2 regions of the Marinomonas epiphytica genome follow, and region 1 is predicted to be linked to the other one. Evidence: predicted binding sites of a transcription regulator. Region 1 holds the regulator's gene; the other holds the start of a gene.
What was found. The regulator sigma-54, encoded in region 1, starts transcription at its own class of promoters, with help from an activator protein. The targets are predictions, from matches to a motif close to TGGCACNNNNNTTGCTNT.

Region 1 (9,630 bases):
TACCATAAGTGTTAAGTAAAGCCCGCTTGGTTTCTTGAGAAAAACGGGTGCGCTGCTCTTTTGAAGCACGACGATAGTACTTTCCCATCACTCGGCGTGACAACACATCAAAATCAACCACGTCAGACAAAATGCCATCGACACGCTGATTAAGCAACACGGGATCTTTTGATAATATGTCTTTGTCCGCCACTATTTGCGTTCGGAAGGATTCGATCACATCAATTACGGCATCACGCGCCCCTTCTGGATTTGCCCAAACAGAGTGTATAGACAACACAGCCAATAACACCAAACCTTTTATAAACTTCAACATGTTTTATTCCTCTGAGTCTCCAGATTGAAATAAGAACTGACTAATCAGGTTTTCAAGTACCAATGACGATTGAGTGTCATAAATCTCACCACCATTTTCTAGCACTTCATCGTCGGCCCCTATCGTGATCCCTAAATACTTTTCACCTAACAAGCCACTGGTTAAAATGGCCACCGAACTGTCCGTTGGAATATTGTTAATATCTGAACGTATGTTCATTGTTACTAAGGCCATATAAAGCTCTTTATCAAAGGTGATGGACTCCACATCACCCACACCTACGCCAGCAATGGTGACTTTAGCCCGTTCCGACAAACCTGCTATGTCGTCAAAGCGCGCCACTACCTGATAAGTATCTTTTTTACTGGCAAAGGCTAAACCACTCACCTGCACTGCCAAATACACAAACGCCGCCATACCCAATACGATAAAACAGCCTACAAAAAGTTCCGTACGTTTATTTCTCATTTTAAAAATCCCCAAACATGGCTGCAGTTAATACAAAATCTAACGCTAGAATAGCCAACGAACCCAACACCACGGTGCGGGTAGTGGCTTTACCAATTCCTTCTGACGTGGGTATACACTCATACCCTTGATAAACGGCAATCCAAGTAACCACAATGGCAAAGCAAACGGCTTTAATCACCCCATTAATGATATCCGTATCAAAATACACCGACTGCTGCATGAGAGACCAAAAAGCACCATCATGAACACCTAGCCAGCCCACTGACACCATAAGGCCACCAATAATACCAACCGCGGTAAAAATGAGGCTCAGCAATGGCAAGCAAATCACGCCAGCGATAAACCTCGGCGCGACCACTCGACGCAAAGGGTCTACCCCCATCATTTCATAGCTAGACAATTGTTCTGTTGCTTTCATAAGACCAATTTCGGCAGTTAAAGAAGAACCAGCTCGCCCCGCAAACAATAAGGCGGTTACCACGGGACCCAACTCTCTTAACAGCGATAACGCTAACAGCTGCCCTACCGCATCTTCCGAGCCAAATTTAGCAAGAATACTGTAACCTTGCAGGGATAAAACCATGCCGATAAAAGCCCCCGACACCACCACTATAACCAGAGACAGCACACCGACAGAATATAACTGCTTAACCAATAAGTTCATCGCTTCTGCTGGCCTAACAGGAACACGAGCCACACTTTGAAATAAGAAAATCCCTGCTCGCCCCACGGAGCTAAGCCATAATAACGCCGCGCTACCTAGCCCGACCAAGCCACTCATAATGAACTCCTTGTGTTTTCATGGTTACCTTTTGTCTCTGGGTAGTGAAACGGCACAGGACCATCTGGCTGGCCTTGAAGAAACTGTTTCACCCTTGGGTCTTGTGACGCTCGAATATGTTCAGCACTCCCTTCTGCAATCACTCGCCCACCCGCTAGAATACAAACATGGTCTGCAATAGATAAAGATTCTTCAACATCGTGAGACACCAACACCGAAGTTATGTCTGTATCTGTATTGAGGTTACGGATTAACTCCACCAGCACACCTTTTGATATGGGATCTTGTCCTGTAAAAGGCTCATCATACATAACCAGCTCAGGATCCAATGCAATGGCACGAGCCAAAGCGACACGACGAGCCATTCCTCCGGACAACTCAGAGGGCAAAAGGTGGGCGGCGCCACGTAAGCCAACACTGTGCAGCTTGTTTTTCACCCTTTCTTGAATCGCTTCTTCCGACAGTTTTGTATGTTCTTGTAACGGAAAAGCAACATTTTCATAAACCGACATATCACTAAACAAAGCACCACTTTGAAACAACATGCCTAATTTTTTTCGCACTTCATAAAGAGAAGATCGAGACAAAGCATGTACATCTTGCCCGTCCACAAAGATATGCCCTTCATCAGGTGTCAGTTGTGCTGCGATCAACCGCAATAAGGTTGTCTTTCCCGTCCCACTCGGCCCCATCACCGCGGTCACCTTACCTTTGGGTATGGTTAAAGTGACATCTTCGTATATCACTCTGTCAGCTCGAGAGAACTTAAGATTTTGGACTTCTATATATGCATCCATTGGCGAAATACCCTAATCCGTAGAATAATGGGATAAATGTTATCACTCAGACCTTAAAAAGCCTATTGAACAGGAGACAAATCCCATTTTGTTTCAAAGATCAAGTCTTGAATTTACCCGCCAAACCTCATTAAATGTACGTCCCTTAAGTTTTTGAGATATATCGACATTATGCTGCTTTATTCCGCTGCTCTGTTAGCCGGTCTGGTATTACTGGTATTAAGCTCTGACAAGTTCATTGAGCATGCTGCTTTAGTTGCTGAAAAATTAAACGTTAGCCCTATGGTCATTGGCATTACGTTAGTGGCTTTAGGCACCTCTGCACCAGAAATGGTGGTATCTGCCATCGCAGCGTTTGACCAGGCACCAGAAATTGCCATTGGTAATGTCCTTGGTTCCAACATTGCCAATATTGGTCTGGTATTCGGCATCACTCTATTGCTCTCCTCCATTCCTATTGCAAAAGGCCTAGCCACTAAAGAAGTGCCTCTGGTATTAGCCATTACACTTTTATCTGGCCTATTACTATGGGATGGTCATTTGAGTGTTTTTGACGGATGCGCTCTACTTATTGCCTTCATTATTATTCTTCTTATTTTATTAAGAAACGCCAAAGACTTAGAAGAAGAACTCGCCGCTGAGCTCCCAGAAGACGATGGCGGTTCGGTTGGCAAATCGGTCTTGATTGCCGTCGTAGGATTGGCTGTACTGATTGGCAGCTCAAAACTCTTGGTGTGGGGAGCGACAGGGATCGCCACAGCGCTTGGCGTGAGCGAACTGGTGATCGGATTAACCATTGTCGCGATCGGCACTAGCCTACCAGAACTCGCCGCATCCGTTAGTAGTGTACGTAAAGGTCACCATGACATCGCCATTGGCAATGTTTTAGGGTCAAACATTTTTAACTTGGCTACGGTTTTACCTCTTCCTGCACTCATTGCTCCAGGAGTCACCGATAACCAAATAATGTCTCGTGACTTTCCTTGGGTGCTCGCTCTAACCCTTGTAATGGCTGCTGCTGTTTTTCTCTTTAATCGCGCTCAAAACAAACAAATTCCTAGATGGCTAGGCCTACCTTTGGTCGGGTCTTATGGCGTATATTTAATACTTATGGGAACAAGTAGCTAACGTGGATTCAAAATGCTTGGTATGAGTTTGAAAAAGTGGTTTTTATTTGGCGCTCTAGTAGGTGCAGCCGGCTTACTGTTTATAGTGGGTAAGGGACCTCAATCTAACCTTGTTACCACAGAGTCCCTAAGTAGCTCTCCTGATTATTTCATTACGCAAGTACGAGTAAAGGAATTCGATCCTTCAGGCAAACTCATTGAGACACTAGAGGCTGCAAAAACATTACATTATCTAGCGGCAAAAAAAACACTGCTTGAATTTCCTTTTGTAGAGCGCCATGCCGACACCAGTAGCTGGAGTGCCGAATCATTACAGGGCGTAATAGAAGATGGCAGCAAAGACATTTTATTAACTCAAGATGCAAAAGCGCTAAAACGCCAAGTCGGTGCCGCTGATATCACTTTATCTGCAGACACGGTACACTATCTTGATAAAGATCAATCGTTAAGCAGCTATGGAAATGCCAAGCTTTATTCCACTCAAGGCATTACCAGTGCAAGTAAGATCACAGCTTTTATCAATTCCGGTGAAGTAATCATGACCAAACCGGTAAGAGGACATTATGAACCAACTCGCTAAGTTAACTCTTTTTCTAGCTTCATGTTGCCTTACTTCCCTTGCTACTGCGCTGCCAAGCGACACGGAGCAACCGTTAGAAATTCAAGCAGACGAAGCTTCGTTCAACCAAACCACAGGCGAAGCGATTTATAAGGGTAACGTTCTCATTACCCAGGGCACCATTGAAATTGAGGCTGAGTATTTAAAAATCAGCACCAATCCGCAAACCCAAAAATTTAACAAGCTTAAAGCCAAAGGCTCGCCAGCCAAGTTCAGCCAACAAATCGATGAAGCAGGCAACATGGTTATTAGCCAAGGGGATAACATTGATTATTCAACGCTAGAGGCAAAACTTGAAATCTCAGGCAATGGCTACCTAAATCGGATCGACAATAAAGTATCTGCCGATTACATACTTTACATGGTAAACAGTGGCGCTTTCCAAGCAAACAAAACGGATACTGGTCGCGTTTCTATGACCCTGCAACCCCAAGCAGCACAAGATGAGAACTAAATGGCACTATTAGAAGCAAAGAACCTCGCTAAAAGCTATAAGAAGCGCCAAGTCGTTAAAGATGTCTCTTTGGCGGTTGAGTCTGGTCAAGCCGTTGGTCTACTCGGACCGAACGGCGCAGGTAAAACCACCTGCTTTTATATGATAGTCGGCATGGTCACAAATGATGCAGGCGGAATTTTCATTGACGGCCAAGATGTTACCCATAATGCGATGCATACACGCGCCCAAAAAGGCATTGGCTATCTACCACAAGAAGCGTCAATTTTTCGAAAAATGTCTGTCGAAGACAACATTCTGGCCATTTTAGAAACCCGCAAAGACCTAAACAAACAGCAGCAACAAGCCAAACTTGAATCCCTACTAGAAGAGTTTCATGTTACCCACATTCGAAAAAACCTAGGTATGGCTCTATCAGGTGGCGAACGACGTCGAGTAGAGATTGCTCGTGCCCTCGCCATGAACCCTAAATTTGTATTGCTGGATGAACCTTTCGCTGGGGTCGACCCCATTTCCGTTGGGGATATAAAGCTGATCATCAAACACCTTCAAGAAAGTGGCATTGGTGTATTAATTACCGACCATAACGTAAGGGAAACGTTAGATATTTGTGATAAGGCGTATATTGTCGGTAACGGCCATATTATCGCTTCTGGCGACGCCGAGACGGTTATTAATAATGAGCAGGTAAAAAAGGTGTATCTTGGCGACGATTTCCGTCTATAACCCTTATCATTATTAGATAAAGAGAGTAGTATGCATATCTTGTTCCAACTTAAATTACTAAGTGTTGCTCTATGAAGCAGTCGTTACAATTAAAAATCGGTCAACAACTGACGATGACCCCTCAACTGCAGCAAGCCATTCGCTTGTTACAGTTATCCACCTTAGATTTACAGCAAGAAATCCATGAGTTTCTTGAGTCTAACCCATTGTTAGAAATCGATGATGAACTGGCAAATACTCCTGCCGAAAACAACAGTATCGAAAGCAAAACCGAGAAAAAGACCGACGAGAGAAGCACTGAAGCTGAATCCAACCCTGAGGAAGCACGACTTGAATCCGAATGGACTGACAGCATTCCAGAAGAGCTTTCGATAGACAGTAACTGGGACGACACCTACCAAAATTCAGCCTCAGTAAGTGATGTGTCAAGCTTTGAAGGGGAAAGTGACTTTGAAAGTCGCAATGCCCCAGAAGAAAATATTCAAGACCATTTAATTTGGCAGCTTAACCTAACTCACATGTCTGACCGTGACATTGAAATTGCCTACGCCATCATCGAATGTGTTAAATCTGATGGTTATTTGAGCATTTCTACGGAAGAAATTTGCGAAGCTTTAAGTGCTGAACTTGAAGAACTCGAAATTGACGAAGTCATTGCCGTTCAACATCGACTACAACGCTTTGATCCGGTTGGTGTGTGTTCAATCGATTTACGTGACTGCTTACTCGTACAATTAGAAGCGTACCGAGATCACCCTTTATACAAGAGCACACACAATTTAATAGACAATCACTTAGGCCTATTAGGTAGCCGAGATTTTGCCCAATTAACTCGCAAAACAAAGCTCAAAGAAGCGGCTCTAAAAGAAGTTGTGACGTTAATTCAACAACTCAACCCGCGCCCAGGCTCTGCGGTAGACAACTTAAACACGGATTATGTGATTCCTGATGTCAGCGTAAAAAAGATAAAAGGTACTTGGCAAGTTGAGCTCAATAATGACGCCCTTCCTCCCGTAAAAATTAATGAAACTTATTCAGCCATGGCCAACACGGCAGCGAAAAGTGAAGATGCCACCTACATTAAAAACTCACTGCAAGAAGCGAAGTGGTTCATTAAAAGCTTACAAAGTCGTAACGAAACCTTATTGAAAGTCGCCAGCTGTATCGTGAACCGACAAATTGACTTCTTCGAACTTGGCGAAGAAGCAATGAAACCCATGGTTCTTCATGATGTCGCGGAAGAAGTAGGCATGCATGAATCCACGATATCGCGAGTTACGACACAAAAGTTTATGCATACACCCAAAGGTATCTTTGAGCTGAAATACTTTTTCTCAAGCCATGTTAACACGGCTTCTGGTGGCGAGTGCTCCTCAACGGCTATTCGTGCAATGATTAAAAAGCTCGTGGCTGAAGAACCCGCACAGAAACCCTTGAGTGACAATAAATTAGCAAACACCTTGGCCGACCAAGGCATTCAAGTTGCTCGCCGAACGGTAGCGAAATATCGTGAAGCGATGAACATCCCACCCTCAAACGAACGTAAACGACTGATTTAAACGGATACTATAAAACCATGCCATTGGATACCCTACTTAAAGCTGATTTGGTTTTTGCAAAAAAAGATATTGTAAGCAAGAAACGCGCTCTCGAAAATTTAGCTTGCATCGTTGCAGACCGTTTGCATTGTGAAGAAAGTGCGGTGTACGACGCCTTACTTAGCCGAGAAAAACTGGGCAGTACCGGTATTGGCTCTGGCTTAGCTATTCCCCATTGTCGGCTAGATACTGCGAATCGCTCTGCGATTGTGGTAATGTCATTACAAGAAGCGATTGACTTTGATTCTATTGATAGAAAACCCGTTGATCTTATTTTCGCTTTAATCGCACCGCCACATGAATGTAATCATCATTTGGCAACATTAGCGCAAATAGCAGAACTTGCTCAATCACCAGAGGCATTGGACAAATTACGAGGGGCTCAGGATGATGAAGCCCTCTATATGACCTTCAAATCTCTGTTATAAAGGAAGGCCTATGCAAAAAACATCCATAACTATTATCAACAAGCTGGGACTGCACGCTCGAGCTGCTGGCAAGCTCATTGAAACCACTACACGTTTTTCTTGCGACATTACCATTGAGAAGGACGGTCGTAATGTGGATGGCAAAAGCATCATGGCAATGATGATGCTAGCGGCTAGCAAAGGAACTCAGATCACCATTAAAACTAACGGTGATGATGAAACGGAAGCGCTCGCGGCCATTGTTGCCCTCATTGAAGACAAGTTCGGGGAAGACGAGTAACCCCTATGTCTGAACAAAGCACCCTACAACATCTGCAAACCGTTACCGACTCTCTTGAGTCCGGTAAAACCATGCAGATTCGTTACCTTCTTAATGGTGCTTTACCGGCTCAAGATGTTGCTCGCCTATTGGAATCGTCTCCTCCTAAGGAACGTAAGCTTCTCTGGGAGCTTATTGATTCACAAAATGAAGGTGAAGTACTTCAGTACCTGAATGAAGATATCAGTCTTACCTTCTTAAAAGAAATGGACACAGAGCGTGTTGTTGCTGTGTCTGAGAATTTTGAAAACGATGACTTAGCCGACTTACTTCAGTATCTACCCGAAACGGTTGTAAAAGAAGTTCTTGCGTCCATGAGCGCGCAAGACAGAACTCGCGTTGAAACACTGCTTAGCTACTCAGAAGACTCCGCAGGCGGTTTGATGAATACGGACACCATTACGGTGCGCCCCAACATCACCGTTGATATTGTCTTCCGTTATTTACGCCGCCATGAAGAGCTGCCTGATATGACAGACAGCATCTTGGTAGTAAGCCGCTCCGATCGCCTGCTAGGCTCGTTACCCATTACTAAGTTATTAGTTGCAGATGCCGATACCCGAGTTCGGGATATCATGGAAACCGAAATCACTCCTTTGCACGCCAACACGCCTGTTAGTGATGTAGCCCAGCTGTTCGAAAAAATGGATTTAGTGTCCGCCCCCGTAATAGACGAAGAGAGCCAAAAGCTCTTGGGCCGTATCACCATTGATGATGTGGTCGATGTTATTCGTGATGAAGCAGAACACTCCATGCTTAGCATGGCAGGCCTTGACGACGATGAAGATACTTTCTCGCCCATCATGAAAACCACTCGCCGCCGGGCGGTATGGCTAGGGATCAATTTAATTACTGCGTTCACTGCTTCCTATGTAATTGGCCTGTTTCAAGACACCCTCGACAAAGTTGTCGCCCTCGCCATACTCATGCCCATTGTTGCCAGTATGGGTGGAATTGCCGGCTCTCAAGTATTAACTCTCGTTATTCGAGGCATCGCACTGGATCAAATCGGTCCGACAAACGCACGCTGGCTACTGAACAGAGAGCTCATTGTTGGTATGATTAATGGTATACTCTGGGCCACTGTCATTGCAGCACTTACCGCAGTGTGGTTTGATGATATTCAAATCGCCTACATTATTGCAGGTGCGATAGTAATAAATCTTTTATTTGCCGCCCTAACAGGCACTCTATTACCACTGTTACTCAAAAAACTTGGTATTGACCCCGCTCTGGCTGGCAGTGTAATTCTAACAACCGTAACCGACGTTGTAGGCTTTTTGTCCTTCTTAGGACTGGCCACTATTTTCTTAATATAGGTTCCCATGACTGATTTTGATCAATTTGATAACGAAGAAGACCTCCCGAAAAGTAAAACCCAAATCAAAAGAGAAATGGAGGCCTTACAAGTACTAGGCAAGAAATTACTGTCTCTTAGTAAAGGACAGCAAAAGAAGGTTCCTATGTCGGATACTCTGCGTGATGCCCTTGCAGAGGCCGACCGCATAAAGCAACATGAAGCCATGCGCAGACACTTACAGTACATTGGTAAAATCATGCGCACCGAAGACCACGAAGCCATTGAGCACCAGGTCGCGTTATTTGACACTACCTCTGCAGCTTACAACAAGCTTTTTCATCAACTGGAACAAACCCGTGATACCTTGATCGGTGAGAACAGCAAAGCCGCGTTGTCAGACTACTTAGCCGAACACCCTGAACTTGAAGACATTCAGCAATTGCGTCAATTGATTCGCGCCTCACAAAAAGAAGTACAAAAAGGGGCCAATACCACCAACCGCAAAAAGCTATTTCGCTTTTTAAGAGAAGCCCAAGAAAAAAAATTGGGACTTAGTGACTAAACCCCAATTCTACGATGAAGCTGGCAGGGCATTTTATCTCTCACCCTGACCACTTCATTCGTGTCTATTTTTGCTACAAAATAGCCCACGCGCTCCCCTAACCCAGCTAATTTTTCACCATAAGGCGAAAAA
Region 2 (9,630 bases), on a different contig from region 1:
GTTTCAATCAGCTCGGCAGGGTTTATATCAGCATAGCGGCAATGCCCAGTGTCGATGCATAGCTTCACTAGATCACTGTCTAAATCCGCCATAGCGCGGTCAATTTCATCTCGGTATTCAATAAAACTACCAGCATGAGGGTGAACCACGGGGATAATATTGTATTTTCGGCAAATTAGAGATAATTCAGTGATAGTGGTCATCATCTCTGCCCATTCATCATCAGGTAGTCGATAGGCTGTTTCAACCTGACCGGCTTGATCGGTACGTGGTGAAGAAACATGGTCAATCACCACCATATACTTGGCATTCTGAGCTTGCAGTAATTTGCAGGTTTCTTCCGTATATTCAAGAATTTCTGCGCGTTTATCTGCTTGATGCAGATGTTTAAAGATGGTACCAGCAATTAACTCCAAGCCATTCTCTTGTAGCTTACTAGACAACACTTGTTTATCGGTTGGTAGGTAACCTAACGGCCCCAGCTCGGTGGCTTTGTAACCTGCTAATGCGATTTCATTAAGCACGGTTTCCCACGCTGGGTTACTTGGGTTGTCGGCAAATTCGATTCCCCATGAGCAAGGGGCATTTGAGAGTTGAAGTTTCATTATTTTTATTCTTCCTTTAGTTATTTGACTGAGCAATAAACACATTAATGCAAGCGCTTGCAAAATGTCAATATAGAATTTTCATTTAGTTATTTTGACGATTTTATAAAGCCACTTCCCTCTCAAATTCTCTTAACCTCTGTCATCATTTCGCCATTTCCCATTCATCTTAACGTCATAATTTAGCTCTAGTCTTAAGGGTATAAACCGCAATTCCATACCCTTGGTGGAGCCAAACAGTGATACAAGTTGAACAATTGATTGCCAGTAAATCCCCCCAGTTCTTTGACAAAAGCCCCATCATTACTCGCCCCACAGTGAGTGTGTTAAAACGTTTATTCCATGAGTCCGAAGTCAACCAGTTTTTAGACCAAAATGGCGATTGCATGGGGTTCGAGTTTATTGACCGGGTATTGGATCACTTTAACTTTGGATATCAGGTCAGCCAGGTAGACCGTCGTAACATTCCGGCCAGTGGGCGGGTGATGATCATTGCTAACCATCCCCTTGGTGCGTTGGATGGCCTTGCCTTATTACGCCTAGTAGGTGAGATTCGTCCTGATGTCAAAATCGTCGGCAACGACCTGTTAATGGGATTCGAAGGATTACAAAATCTGGTATTACCCGTTGATAACATTGGCGGAAAAACAGGCCGCCAACAGTTAAAAGCCATTATGAATTGTCTGCATAATGAAGAAGCGGTAATCATTTTTCCAGCCGGAGAAGTTTCCCGCCTGTCACCGAGCGGTGTAAAAGACCAACGCTGGAATCACAACTACCTAAAGTTGGCTCAAAAGACCAACAGCCCACTGCTACCCGTGCATATAGGCGGGCGTAATTCTATGCTGTTTTATACCAGCTCCTTGGTATATCGACCTTTATCGACTATTCAGCTAGCTAACGAAATGTTTCGTCAAAAAAACAATAAGATTCCTATGCAAGTGGGGCAACCGATTCCCATTCAAGAGCTGGCTAACCTACCTCTTAGTGATAAAGAAAAAAACAAATTAGTTAAGCGCCATTTGTACCGTATCGCAAAGGGTAAAAAGCCTCTATTTAAAACGGAAAAGACAGTAGATCACCCACAAAACCGTCAACAAATAAAGTCTGAGTTAAAGCAGTCTGAACATTTAGGCAGCACTAAAGATAACAAGCAGATTTACTTATTTGATTACGACCCCTCTTCGGTCACCATGAAAGAAATTGGCCGCTTAAGGGAGATTGCATTTCGTAAGGTTGGTGAAGGAACTGGAGAGCGTACTGACCTTGATAAATTCGACCAGTATTATCGTCATTTAATACTATGGGATGAAGAAGAATTAGAGATTGTTGGTGCTTATCGCATTGGTGAAGTTGCCCGATACATGGAAGAAAATAGTAAGAATAAAATTTACAGTGCGGAACTGTTTCGTTATTCCTGTGAGATGGAACCCTATTTCGAGCAAGGTATCGAATTAGGCCGTAGTTTTGTTCAGCCTAAATATTGGGGCAAGCGCAGCCTTGATTACCTTTGGTATGGTATTGGCGCTTATCTTAACCGTAATCCTAAGATCCGATACATGTTTGGTCCGGTGAGCTTGAGTAACAGCTATCCTCAGATTGCCAAGGACCTCATCGTGAGCTTTTACAAAACATATTATGCCGACAAAGAACATTTAGCCCGCTCTTATACCCCTTATCAGGTATCTCCTGAGCATAAAGAACTTATACAAGGTATTTTTTCTGGCAACAGCTACGAAGAAGATTTCAGAGTTCTCAAAGAGCAATTGAGCCAGTTTGGGGCAACAGTACCCACGCTATTTAAACAGTACAGTGAATTGTGCGAGGAAGGAGGAGTTCGCTTCTTAGACTTTGGCGTAGACGCCGACTTTGGCTACTGTATCGACGGGTTAGTCTTAGTAGACCTAAATACAGTCAAAGAAGCGAAGAATAAGCGCTACCGTGGTGTTCACGTTTAGTGCTAATGATGTGACTTAGTGTGTTTATGTGCATGGTGCTTAGTTACTTGGTTAGGGTGCTCTTGATTAGGTGCGCGACGTATAAAAAGCAAATAGCACACCTTTATTAGGAGCATCACTGACAATAGAATTAACACTATTACTTGTAAGCTCATAACCTCACCTCATCCATTTGATTGGGGTAATCTCAGTATAGTCATGATCTTTGGGAGTGGGAAAAATTTACACTTTTGCTCCTTATGGCAGGATCATGTTTTTATTTAGAATGGAGCCACTGGTAAATTACTTTATAATAAGACTTGCCAGTTCACATGTTTGGCACGGGAGTTGCCTTTATCGAAGTAAGAAGCCTGTGAAGCCTGCTTTAGCGTCTCTATTGTCATAAAGAAGTGCGCCTCAAAATTGAGTCTAGGAGTGAAACATGATTGAGAAAAAGTACTTAAAAAGCAAACCAGAATGTAAAACGAAATTTGCCCTCTCTGCTGCCTTGCTTAGCAAGGCAAAACAAGTATCTGTGGTCGGTGACTTTAACAACTGGGATGCGACGGCTAACCCAATGCGCAAGCAAAAATCTGGAGTCTATAGCTCTACGATCAACCTTGCTATAGATAAATCTTATCAATTCCGCTACTTGGTAGATGGTCTAATCTGGCTAAATGATGAAGCTGCTGATGGTTATGCTACCAGCCCCATCAGTCATGAAGACAATTGCATCATTCACGTTTAGAGTATACCCAATAGGGAGCCGTGTTCTTGCCCTGCTCCCTATCCCTCCCCTTGTTTTTCTAGCTGCAAAGACAAAATGCACTTTTTTGACACAGCCTTACACATCACTACTGATGAAAGCTTCTCCTAAAAAGTGGTACAATTATTTTTATTGAACAAGCATTTAAATAAAACTTTTAAGACGGCTCAGCGTAGAGGATTCTCATGACACATAAACAGCAATACATTCACGGTCAGTATTTTCCATCTAGTAGCGGAGAATTTTTCTCGACTAGCAACCCAGCGACAGGTGAAGTCATTGAAACAGTTGAGCTCGCCGGTGCTGCTGAACTAGAAGCGGCTATCGAATCCGCCAAAAAAGGCCAAGCGGTTTGGGCTGCTATGAGCGCGGTAGAACGCGGCAGAATTCTTAAAAAAGCTGCAGACCTACTGCGCGAAAATAACGCTGAGCTTGCCCGCTTAGAAGTATTAGATACTGGAAAGCCCTTACAAGAAGCCATTTGTGTCGATATAGAAACTGGCGCTGATGTCATTGAGTATTACGCTGGCTTGGCAGATAAAATACAAGGTGACTATCAGGACTTAGGGGCTGGCAATTTCTTTTATACAAAGCGTGAGCCGCTAGGGATTTGTGCTGGTATTGGCGCTTGGAATTACCCTATTCAAATAGCTTGCTGGAAATCGGGGCCTGCACTGGCAGCAGGTAATGCCATGATTTTCAAACCCTCTGAAGAAACGCCTTTAAGCGCCCTCAAGCTAGCCGAAATTTACACTCAAGCAGGTCTGCCTGATGGCGTGTTTAATGTGGTACAAGGGGATGCCCGTACCGGCCAGTTAATTACAAATCACCCTGCCATAGATAAAGTATCTTTTACTGGTGAAGTAGGCACCGGCAAGAAAGTCATGGCCGCGGCTGCCCAATCTCTTAAAGAAGTCACTATGGAGCTAGGTGGCAAGTCACCAATGATCATCTTCCCAGATATGCCGGTAGATCAAGCCGTGTCTGCGGCTATGCTGGCGAACTTCTATACCCAAGGTGAAGTCTGCACCAATGGCACACGCGTATTTGTGCATCAGGATATCAAAGACGCGTTTTTAAACGAGCTTAAAACCCGCACTGAAGCTATGGTCGTGGGTGATCCTTTGAATATGGAAACCCAGGTAGGTGCTTTAATATCGAAAGCACACATGAATAAAGTCTTGAGTTTCATCGAAGCGGGTAAAGAAGCGGGCGCTACCCTTTTATGTGGTGGCTACCAAGTAACAGATAATGGACTAGAAAATGGTGCCTTTGTTGCACCAACGGTTTTTTCAGACTGCACCGATGACATGCCTCAAGTTCGTGATGAAATCTTTGGTCCTGTTATGTCTGTACTCAGCTTTACAGATGAAGAGGAAGTCATTGCTCGCGCCAACGATTCCAAGTATGGCCTAGCCGCTGGTGTTTTCACAAAAGATTTTGCTCGTGCGCACCGTGTGATAGCACGCCTACAAGCTGGTATATGCTGGATTAATGCATGGGGTGCATCGCCAGCGGAAATGCCTGTGGGGGGCTATAAAGAGTCGGGGATTGGCCGCGAAAATGGTATTGAAACACTCTATCATTACACACAAACCAAGAGCGTGTTTGTCGACTTAAACGATATTCCTAACCCATACTAAAGCGGAGCACAGCATGGCATCACAAACATACGACTACATCATTGTGGGCGCAGGCTCCGCAGGGTGTGTGTTAGCTGACCGGCTGACAGAGAGTGGAGAACATTCCGTTTTGCTATTAGAGAAAGGCGGCTCGGATAAAAGCATTTTTATTCAAATGCCCACGGCCCTTTCTTACCCAATGAATACAGATAAATTTGCTTGGCAGTTTCATACCGACCAAGAAGCCGGCCTTGATGGTAGAGAGATGCACTGTCCAAGAGGGAAAGTACTAGGTGGCTCGTCCTCCATTAACGGCATGGTTTACGTGCGTGGACACGCTTGTGATTTTGATGAGTGGCAGGAGCTCGGCGCTGAAGGTTGGGACTATCAACACTGCTTACCCTATTTCAAAAGAGCAGAGTCATGGCATCAAGGTGCGGATTTGTACCGTGGCGGCAATGGCCCTGTTGCCACCAATAACGGTAACAATATGACCTACAACCCTCTGTATCAGGCTTTTATTGCTGCTGGAGAAGAAGCGGGTTACGGTAAAACCGATGACTACAATGGTTATCGTCAAGAAGGTTTTGGCGCAATGCACATGACGGTCGACAAAGGTGTTCGAGCCTCCACTTCCAACGCCTATTTGCGCCGAGCTATGAAGCGCTCGAACTTAACCGTTCGTACTGGCGTGCTAAGTCATAAAGTACTACTAGAAGAGCAACAAGCCGTTGGTGTTGAGTTCAGTCAAAGTGGTAAGGTCGAGCAAGTAAGAAGCCGCAAAGAAGTAATTTTAAGTGCTGGCTCCATTGGTTCTCCACAATTGCTTCAGTTATCGGGCATAGGCCCAGCAAAAGTACTTGAGCAAGCAGGTGTAGAAGTTATCCACGACTTACCTGGAGTAGGCGAGAACCTGCAAGATCACCTTGAAGTCTACTTCCAATATTATTGTAAAGAGCCGGTTACGTTAAACAGTAAACTTGGCTTAATCAGTAAAGGTCTAATTGGTTCGCGCTGGCTTTTATTCAAAGACGGTCTAGGTGCGACTAACCACTTTGAATCCTGTGGCTTCATTCGCTCAAGAGCTGGTTTAAAGTGGCCGAATATCCAATACCATTTCTTACCTGCGGCCATGCGCTACGATGGCAAAGCCGCCGTTGCAGGACATGGCTTCCAGGTTCATGTCGGGCCGAACAAGCCGGAAAGCCGAGGCAAAGTGTGGATTACATCGGCGAACCCAAGTGACAAACCTCGTATTTTGTTTAATTACATTTCCACCGAGCAAGACAAACAAGATTGGCGTGACACCATTCGTTTAACTCGTGAAGTCCTACAACAGCCTGCTTTGGCCCCATACCGTGGTGACGAAATTCAACCAGGTATGTCCATCCAAACTGACGAGCAAATAGACCAATGGGTGAAAGAAAACGTAGAGAGCGCCTATCATCCGTCTTGTACCTGTAAAATGGGCAGCGACGATGATCCTATGGCCGTGCTTGATGCACAATGCCAGGTGCGCGGTATGAAACGCTTGCGCGTGGTAGACTCTTCTATCTTTCCTTCTATTACTAACGGCAACCTCAATGCTCCTACCATAATGGTAGCGGAAAAGGCAGCCGATGCAATTTTAGGGAAGCAAGCCCTAGAGCCTTTAAATGCTGAAGTTTGGATTCATCCAGACTATGCCAGTAAACAAAGATAAACAAGCTAACAAAAAAAACCCTAACGAGAGTTAGGGCTTTTTTGCTCAAAGGTCAGTGTTTATTGAAACTCAAACACCGCAAAACCTTTATCATCTAACGATTTAAACATCATATTGTCTGGCGCCAATGCACGAGCATTTGGAGAGCTGACAAACTGAACTTTTGCCTTACCAAAGTCCGTAAACTGCCAATTGTTGTCCACACTTGGGTTAATGGTTTTTTGGCTCAACAAATAGTTGGCCACTACATCACGGTTTTTATCTGGCGCATCAATGACAATGGTATCACCTGATAAGTTAGGGAAATGACCACCGCCTGTGGCACGATAGTTGTTCGTCGCAACTAAGAAGTCAGCTTGTAAATCAATTGGTTTGCCTTGATAAGTCACAGACTCAATACGACGCGCCTCAGGATGAATAAGAGTACCTTCTTTATCATAACGAGCAGGATCAGTTACATTAATCTTATAGCTAATACCATCAATGACATCAAAGTTGTAAGTTGGAAAAGCACTGTTAATGAGTGCTTGAGGAGCACTTGAATTAGGATCAATTTGATTAAACTGACCAGCCGCCACTTCTAACCATTCAATGACTTGCTCACCCGTTAACTTAACGACTTTCAAGTCGTTAGGGTAAATATACAGGTCACTGACATTTTTCAGAGCGATGTCGCCTTTCGGTACATCCGTGTAATATTCTGGGCCACCACGACCGCCAGCTTTAAACGGCGCGCCTGCAGACAGAATAGGTAACCCTTCATAAGACGTACCACGAACAATATTTTTTACATACCAGGTCTGTGCATTGTTCACTACTTGAATAGATGGGTCATCTTGCACCAAAGAGAAGTAACTATTAATACTGCCTGTTGACTCACCCACTTTACGGCGCATGTAGCTTAATGTGCCTTGATGCTCTGTTTCTACGGCGTCATTAATGGCCGCATCCGCAGTTACAAGAGGAATCTTCTTACGACCGTCACGACGGTAAATTGCTCTTACAGATGCTTGGCCGTCAACAACGTCCCAACCACCTTCATTGTTTTCATCTAGTACTAGGTCTACTACCCCTAAATGTGACCCCCAAAAGCCTGGCATAGTAGCAAAAGTGCCAAATACTGTACCCTTCTCGCTGTCTACTTCTGGAAAGTTAGCCAGTTCTTTGTCACCTGGGAATACTCGATGAGAGTGACCAAATAGAATTGCGTCGATGCCATCTACTTTGGCTAAGTGATAACTCGCGTTTTCTTCGCCTTTTTCATAAGCAGAAGCCTTCATACCACTGTGCGGAATAGCAATAATGACATCAGCTCCTTTTGCTTTCATTTCAGGGACATAGCGATTAGCCGTTGCAATAATGTCTTTCGCTACGACCTTGCCCGTCAAGTTGTCTTTATCCCAGGTCATGATTTGTGGAGGCACAAAACCGATGTAACCAATTTTTACAGTTTGCGGTTGGCCTTCTGAATCAATTACCGTTTTTTCTTGAATCAAGTAAGGCTGAAAGTACGGTTGGTCATTACTAGGATCTTGATCGCCATCGTCTAAGTACACATTAGCATTCACATAAGGAAAGTTCGCTCCACTCAAACTTTTCATCAAAAAATCTAAGCCGTAGTTAAACTCGTGATTACCAATATTAGCAACATCGTAGTCCAGTAGATTCATCGCTTTATAAGCAGGGTGTGTTTCACCAAATCTCAGTACTCGACCTTTCGCGACAAAGTCCCCTAGCGGTGAGCCTTGTAACAAATCACCATTATCGACCAAGACTGAATTCGTCACCTCAGCCCTAGCGGCCTTAATTAAGGTCGCGACTCTAGATAAGCCCACAGTATCACTTTGCTTATCCCCATAATAATCATAATCGACGATATTCATATGAATGTCCGTCGTTTCCATTACTCGTAAATCAATGGTTGAAGCTATTGCCGAAATAGGCAGTAGCGACACGGTTGAAGCAAGCAGCGCCGCTTTCTTGAAAGAAAAAGTTGGCATATTCATTCCCCGAACTAAGTGTATGTTGTTACTTATTATTTATATTGGCTAAAAAAAGAGTTCTATGGCCATTTATTAACCAAGCAGACAACTTTCATCATATAGATAAAAGATGAATATTTCATGATGTTTTTTATTAAATGACTATTTAGTTATTTTTTCAACCAGCGCCAGAAAAACAGCATTCGCAATAAGGCACCAGCCACATAAGTAAAAGCACAGGCAGTTAGAATACGCCTCACCTTAATACTGTCCTCAGAGGAGATATAATTCCCTTGCCTTAAAATAGGCATGGCTTTGTTGAAGCTCGCATCCCACTCTTCAGGCAAGATAATCAATTGAATTAGCACTGCCAAGAACCCAGAAAGTACGACTACGCCTGCGTGCAGAAAAGCGGTATAAGGTAAATGTAGCAGTACAGAAACGATTGGCCAGCCTAACAGTAGGATGCCACTGGCTCGATGCAACCAAATAGCGAAAGGCCGATACTGACTAGACAACCTTGCTATTGGTTGCTTTTTTTCATGAGCAATCGCGTGTCCCACTTCGTGAGCTGCCACAGCCACAGCAGTTAATGAGCGCCCTTTATAAACACTTGGGCTTAACCGCACCTTATGCTCAGCGAAGTCAAAATGATCTTGTCCTTCTCGAGTTTGTTCAACTTGCACTTGTTCCAACTCGAACCGCTTGATCAGGTGCTTGGCCAATTCAGCTCCTGTACCTGGAATCCTTTTTAAATCCTGACGGTAGCGCTTTAATGTCCACTTAACCCAAAGGCTTGGGCCCACGGTTAATACCAAGAAAAGAACAATTAATAGAAAATAAAACATAGAATCAGCCTAACTGGATGAATAAACATAAGCTTACCTTTTATCACTAAGATCTATCCCGTACACTGGATAAAGTATTCAGCCTGCAGAAAAGAACACCCTTAACGTTAACGCAAAACGGCAACGAGTGACCATGAAGAACCCCTTTATTGTACCCATTTTGGCACT

Region 2: a site for sigma-54 is predicted at 2,880-2,897, ahead of ACYVGZ_RS10055 (isoamylase early set domain-containing protein). Genes of this name have one in related genera too.

Annotation. Positions count from the first base shown of each region.
Region 1 is NZ_BAAGVX010000002.1:192,257-201,886, forward strand. It holds gene ACYVGZ_RS01415 (MlaC/ttg2D family ABC transporter substrate-binding protein) at 1-316, opposite strand, end outside; gene mlaD (outer membrane lipid asymmetry maintenance protein MlaD) at 320-784, opposite strand; gene mlaE (lipid asymmetry maintenance ABC transporter permease subunit MlaE) at 786-1,568, opposite strand; gene ACYVGZ_RS01430 (ABC transporter ATP-binding protein) at 1,565-2,365, opposite strand; gene ACYVGZ_RS01435 (calcium/sodium antiporter) at 2,537-3,493, shown strand; gene lptC (LPS export ABC transporter periplasmic protein LptC) at 3,515-4,072, shown strand; gene lptA (lipopolysaccharide transport periplasmic protein LptA) at 4,056-4,565, shown strand; gene lptB (LPS export ABC transporter ATP-binding protein) at 4,566-5,291, shown strand; gene ACYVGZ_RS01455 (RNA polymerase factor sigma-54) at 5,363-6,850, shown strand; gene ACYVGZ_RS01460 (PTS sugar transporter subunit IIA) at 6,868-7,317, shown strand; gene ACYVGZ_RS01465 (HPr family phosphocarrier protein) at 7,328-7,597, shown strand; gene mgtE (magnesium transporter) at 7,603-8,955, shown strand; gene yjgA (ribosome biogenesis factor YjgA) at 8,962-9,498, shown strand; gene ACYVGZ_RS01480 (carbon-nitrogen hydrolase family protein) at 9,495-9,630, opposite strand, start outside.
Region 2 is NZ_BAAGVX010000032.1:88,130-97,759, forward strand. It holds gene ACYVGZ_RS10045 (TIM barrel protein) at 1-605, opposite strand, end outside; gene olsF (bifunctional ornithine lipid synthase OlsF) at 845-2,563, shown strand; gene ACYVGZ_RS10055 (isoamylase early set domain-containing protein) at 2,985-3,290, shown strand; gene betB (betaine-aldehyde dehydrogenase) at 3,494-4,951, shown strand; gene betA (choline dehydrogenase) at 4,965-6,632, shown strand; gene ACYVGZ_RS10070 (bifunctional 2',3'-cyclic-nucleotide 2'-phosphodiesterase/3'-nucleotidase) at 6,692-8,632, opposite strand; gene ACYVGZ_RS10075 (zinc metallopeptidase) at 8,785-9,462, opposite strand; gene ACYVGZ_RS10080 (DNA-J related domain-containing protein) at 9,596-9,630, shown strand, end outside.